One region of the Psychromonas saccharinae genome, then DNA from elsewhere that is predicted to be linked to it. Evidence: riboswitches for the same ligand, from Rfam matches in the RefSeq annotation. Region 1 holds a riboswitch; the other holds the start of a gene.
What was found. A riboswitch is a leader RNA that binds a small molecule or an ion and turns the genes downstream of it on or off. The one in region 1 is predicted to bind thiamine pyrophosphate.

Region 1 (3,217 bases):
CCCCAATGTGCAGCTTCGGCTTGATATTGATCCGCTAGCCATTGTTGGCTTTTCATCACTAATTTTTCATCTAACTCGGGCACAAGTTTGGTTAAAATTTTAGCCGCTTGATTGGGATGAGCCATCGCAAATTGATAGCCTTTTTCGGTCGCACGTAAAAATGCTTTTGCTTGTTCAGGATTCGCTTTAAGGTACTCATCGCCTGCAATTAAAATCGGATTATAATAGTCAAGTTCAGGTGCATAATCTTTAAACGCCATGAAGTTAGTCTCTACTCCGGCAATATCAGCTCTAATTTTATCCCACGCATAGTAAACCCAAACACTATCGACATTGGTTTGAATGGCTGAAATAGCATCGGCCACGGTACTTGGAATTAATGTTAGTTTTGAATAATCGCCACCATCGGACTCGATTAACTCCTTCATCATCGCTTTTTCAATGGCCATATCCCAAGTTGCGTATTTATGTCCAGCTAATGCTTTAGGTCGTGTAATTCCAGAAGACGCTAATGTAACAAGGCCCGATGTATTATGTTGAATTAACGCAGCAATAGCAGTCACTGGCACCTTATTTCTTCGAGTAAAGGCCGGCACTAAAGAGTCTTGAAAACTCACACCAAATTGGGCGCGCCCACTCGCAATTAACATCGCAGCATCACCATCACTTGGCTGAGCAATATCCACTTTAAGCCCTTCTGCTTCGTAATACCCCTTTTCCTGTGCGACATAAACTCCGGTATGATTTGTATTGGGCGTCCAATCTAACAAAAACGTAATAGGTACTAATGTATTATTTTCGTCCGCAGCCATAACGTTACAGCTGATACATATCGACATAACGATATAAAGTAAGTTTTTCATCTATTTATCTTCCTTAATTATTTTGCTCTTTCCCATTTAAGGGCAGTATATTTTAATAAATCTATTAATTTCATCAGCACTAAACTTAAGATCGAAATCAGGAATATAACCGCAAACATTTCATCGAATGCATAGGATTTTTTGACTCGAATCATATAGACGCCTAACCCTTCAAACCCGCCAAGCCATTCAGAAATAACGGCAGCGACAATAGAGTAAGTAACAGAGATTTTGAGACTCGAAAAGAAATGAGTCATCGACCCCGGCAGCTTTATATATCGAAATATTTGCAGCTTTCCCGCCCCCATTGCTCGCATTAAATCAACCATATCTTTATCTGCTGATTTAAAACCATCGAGTAACCCTATTGTGATAGGAAAAAAGGTGGTTAACGCAACCAATACCATTTTAGGCGCCATGCCATACCCCATCCACAGTACTAACAGCGGTGCAATAGCAATGGTTGGAATGGTTTGAGTAAGCACAACTAATGGGTAAAAACTGCGATAGGCAAAGTTGAATTCATCCATTAAAACAGCAACGATAAAACCAACAATAATTCCTAAGCTCAATCCCCAAAAAGCTTCCACTAGGGTGACACTTGTATGTTGCATTAAAAGTGAAAAATCACGGATAAAGGCGTGGGCAACATCAAGAGGAGATGGCAGCATAAAAGCAGGCACAATATTTTCTGCACAAATAAACGCCCATATCCCAATAAGCAAAAGCAGTGTGCCAATAGGGATGCATTTATTGATGATGTTTAGTGACCTTTTTATCAATAGATAATACGTCACCTTCCGGGTGGTAAGTCACTTTGATATAAGATGCAACGCCCGGTGTGCCAGCATTAATTGCAATTTTGTGGCATTCTTTTAATACATCAAATAATTGGTCAAAATCACCTTCAATAGAGGTTTCACAGGGGCCAACGTAATAACTTAACCCAGTGCTTTTTATATAATCGATAACGTTATCAACCACGCGGATGATTTCATCTTTATCGACGGTTTCTGGTAATATTTGAATGGCAACACTTGCTTCCATCGGTTTAATCCTTTCGTAAAAATTAACAATGAAAGAATATAAAGCAAAAAAAAGCCCCACTATTAACAATAATAGTAGGGCCTGAATTCTCAGTATAATCTCCCTACGCCGGCATAACCCGGATCAGGTAATAAGGGTCAAACTCTATGAGTTCTCTCAGCCGCTAGGCCCCCCCGATTCCAAAATCAGAATAGATAACCTTGATTTTATTGTCAATAGAAAGGTCACGATAAAATCACTTCCAAAAAAGGAAGCATAAAGCTGATGACAATATCGACATGATTAAATGTTTAATAAAAATATAAATCCGTAACAAACCTGTCACATTACGGTGCTAGCCTAGCAGTCATTCTAAAACCAATTGTATTAAATATGTGATCTAAATTTTGCGCAGGAAAATAGATCAGCTAATTATTACGATTGGTATAAATACCCGACTTCTAAATATTAACTAGGTAATCCCATGACAAACTCATTAGATAAAGACACTGATTTTAGCAAGATGGTGAATGCACGTTTATCTCGACGTGGTTTTTTATTCGGTTCAGCAGCCATCGGCGCGGGGACATTTTTAGCCTTGAACCCAGTGGCAAAAGCAATTGCAGGAAGCATAAATAGCCCATTATTAAATTTCACGGCAATTCCAACTTCAACGGCTGACACAATAACCGTACCAGCAGGTTATACCACGCGTAATTTAATGTCTTGGGGTGACCCTATTTTTGCCAATGCTCCTGCGTTTAATGCCGATGGCCAACAAAACTCAACGGCACAGGCAATGCAATTTGGTGATAATACCGATGGTATGAGCTTATTTCCAATGTCCAAAGACCGAGCTCTACTGGCTGTTAATAATGAATACACTAATTATAAATTTCTTTTTCCACATCAAGGTAAATCAATGACAGCCGACGATGTAAAAAAAGCACAAGCTGCATTAGGTGTCACAATTGTCGAAATAGGTAAACAAAATGGACAATGGGTTATGGATAAAAACGGCAAACTAAATCGCCGTATCACTGCAAATACAGAAATGTTAATGACAGGGCCAGCGACAGGTCATGAGCTATTAAAGACAAAAGCTGATCCAACCGGTACAAAAATACTCGGTACCATTAATAATTGTTCAAACGGACAAACCCCATGGGGCACTTACCTAACCTGTGAAGAAAACTTCAATGGCTTCTTTGGCGCAGAAAAAGACGTAGAACTTAACAACGACTACGACCGCTATGGTATCGAAGCTAAACAAAGTAAATATCAATGGCATAACTTTGATGAACGTTTTGACTTAGCTAAAAATCCCA
Region 2 (3,217 bases), 2.1 Mb from region 1:
CGTGCGGCAGGCATTCATTTAATTCTTGCAACACAACGTCCATCGGTTGATGTTATTACTGGTTTGATTAAAGCCAATATACCAACGCGTATTGCCTTTCAGGTTTCAAGTAAAATTGATTCTCGTACTATTTTAGGACAGCAGGGCGCTGAAACATTACTGGGTCATGGTGATATGCTTTATATGCCACCAGGTGTGGGCGTACCAACACGTGTTCATGGGGCGTTTGTTGATGATCATGAAGTTCATAAAGTGGTTAATGATTGGAAAAAACGTGGTGAGCCGAATTATATTCAAGATATTCTTAATGGTGAAACGTCCTTAGATACGCTTCTTCCTGGTGAAGAAGCTGAAGGAGATGAAGAGATTGATGCGCTATTTGATGAAGTTGTCGCATTTATAACGGAAACACGTAAAGTGTCGATTTCCAGTATTCAACGTAAATTTAGAATTGGTTACAATCGTTCAGCCAGATTGGTTGATCAATTACAAGCACAGGGCGTGATTAGCGCGCCTTCTGGTGCAAATAGCAGTCGTGATGTACTTGCACCACCTCCAGTCAAGGATTAAACAATGAAAAAAATTATTTTAGCGGCATTTTTACTGATAATGACTCCACTTTATGCTGTTTCTGCCACGCAAAGTGATGCTGATTTATTAAAGGAAAAGTTAGCACAGTTTAAGCAAATTAATGCTCAGTTTTCTCAAGTTGTGACGAATGCCGAAGGCAAGGTACTCAATAAAAGCGAAGGGACACTGTCTATTTCTCGCCCTGGTAAATTTCGTTGGGAAGTGTTGACACCAGAACAAGATCTTATTATCTCAGATGGCGTTACCATGTGGATGTACAGTCCTTTTATTGAACAGGTTACCTTGGTCAATTTAAGTGATGCAATTGCAGGTACACCCTTTGTTTTACTTTCTGGGGCCACTCAAGCTCAGTGGGATAAATACACAGTTAAAAAACAAAATGAACAATTTATGATTAAAACGAAAGACGTCAGTGCGCCGCAAAATAGTTTTATTTTTGAATTTGATAAAACGGGGAATATTAGCCGTTTTGAAGTAATTGAAGCACAAGGACAACGTAGTGATTTCGCCTTAACGTACTCTCAAAAAAGTAAAAATATACCTGCAGATTACTTTACTTTTTCGATACCTGAGGGGGTAGAGGTCGACGACCAACGTTAGATTTACGCATACACATAAGTGCAATTCGACCTTTTTCGTTATTGTACTTATATAAATATAGTCGGGGGGCTGTTAAGGCTGAGATTGCGTATTAGTTGATTCACTATTGAGCAAGACCCGTAGAACCTGATTCAGTTAATACTGGCGTAGGGAACTATTATCTTGCTATTTATGCTTTTTGTTAGAAAAAGCAAAGAGTTGCTTGATGTAGATCCTGCTCGCTGGTGAGAGGAAATTTATGTCAAATTCCATTGATTTAGCCACTAATACGACAAAGTCTCCCCCGATTGTCTTAACTATTGCGGGCTCTGATAGCGGTGGGGGTGCCGGTATTCAAGCTGATATTAAGGCTATTTCAGCTACTGGTGGTTATGCGTGTTCGGTGATCACTGCAATAACAGCTCAAAATACGCAATCTGTCAGTGCTATATTTCCAATCCCCCTTGCGTATATTGCAAAGCAACTGGATGCAGTTTTTCTGGATCTTAATATTGTTGCGGTCAAAGTTGGCATGCTAGCCGGCATTGATATTATTAAACTTGTTGCGCAAAAAATAAAACAGTATCGCCCTGCATTTGTTGTTGTTGACCCGGTTATGGTGGCAACCAGTGGTGATTTGTTGTTGCCTTCCTCTGCAATGAATACATTAATATCCGACCTATTTCCATTAGCCCATTTAATTACACCTAATATCCCGGAAGCAGCTGTATTGACTGGGCAAAAATACTCTTTAGAAATCGATAATATAAACAATTTTGTTAACCCATTAAGGGCGTTAACACCTAATGCGATATTATTGAAAGGAGGGCATTTAGCAATGAATGAAATAAGCGTTGATATATTGATTACGCAGGATTCAATTGAATCATTTTCCCGTCGTCGCATTGATACAAAAAATACTCATGGAACGGGTTGTACATTGTCTTCTGCTATTGCTTCTTATTTGGCGCAAGGCCACGACTTATATCAATCTATTATGCTTGCTAAACAATATATTTCATTAGCCATTGCTCATGCAGATGAATTATCCGTTGGTCATGGGCATGGTCCCGTTAATCATTTTTTTCGAGGCCATCAAGATTTACGATAATGTTCGATTGAGATTTTATGCAGTGGTATACCGATTATTTAATGTCTATGGTACTCTCTTGCACCATCCCTATATTTGGCGGAGTGATTTTTTAATTAATCGTAATCGGTTTTATTAAAAAATAATTGTGCATTAAAAGCGTCAAGTATCTTATATGTAAAAGGCATAGAAGGAACATTAATGAAATTCAATAAACTATTAACAATTATCCTGTTGATTGTCACTACTATGTCATCATCGGTGATGGCTAAGAATAAAAAAGTAACTTTAATGCTCGATTGGTTTGTTAATCCAAACCATGGGCCGATTGTTATCGCTCAGCTACGTGGATACTTTAAGGCACAAGGTCTTGATATTGATATTCAACAGCCTGAAGATCCGAGTATGCCTGCTAAGTTGGTTGCAGAGGGGAAAGTTGACCTCGCTGTTTCCTATCAACCAAGTTTGATTATGGATGTTGCTGCCGGTTTACCACTTATTCGAACGGCTACGTTAATTGCGACCCCACTTAATGCATTAACAGTATTAGATAATAGTCATATTAAAGGGTTAACCGACCTCAAAGGTAAAAAAATTGGTATATCCGTAGTTGGCAATGAGCAAGCGGCATTAGGGCCGATGTTAATGTCGCATAATGTACAGCTTACCGATGTTGAAATAGTAAATGTTGGCATGAATTTAACCACTTCCCTGGCTTCTGGTGAAGTAGATGCAATCTGGGGGGGATTTCGAAACTTTGAAGCTACTCATTTGGCATTAGAAGGCATTCAAACTAAAAGTTTTTTTCCAGAAGAACATGGGGTGCCTGTTTATGATGAGCTTATATTGATTGCGAATGCTAAAAATTATGATAAGCACGTTGTAATCGCATTTAATAACGCATTAGAGCAAGCTGCTAATTATATTGTTAATCATCAAGATGAATCATGGAAAGAG

Region 2: another riboswitch for thiamine pyrophosphate. It lies ahead of thiD (bifunctional hydroxymethylpyrimidine kinase/phosphomethylpyrimidine kinase); the one in region 1 lies ahead of ACR30L_RS03125 (thiamine-binding protein).

The regions. Positions count from the first base shown of each region.
Region 1 is NZ_CP195153.1:694,934-698,150, reverse strand. It holds gene ACR30L_RS03135 (ABC transporter substrate-binding protein) at 1-863, opposite strand, end outside; gene ACR30L_RS03130 (ABC transporter permease) at 881-1,588, opposite strand; gene ACR30L_RS03125 (thiamine-binding protein) at 1,614-1,910, opposite strand; TPP riboswitch at 1,994-2,095, opposite strand; gene ACR30L_RS03120 (PhoX family protein) at 2,374-3,217, shown strand, end outside.
Region 2 is NZ_CP195153.1:2,785,838-2,789,054, reverse strand. It holds gene ACR30L_RS12370 (DNA translocase FtsK) at 1-570, shown strand, start outside; gene lolA (outer membrane lipoprotein chaperone LolA) at 574-1,191, shown strand; TPP riboswitch at 1,244-1,361, shown strand; gene thiD (bifunctional hydroxymethylpyrimidine kinase/phosphomethylpyrimidine kinase) at 1,430-2,281, shown strand; gene ACR30L_RS12355 (ABC transporter substrate-binding protein) at 2,462-3,217, shown strand, end outside.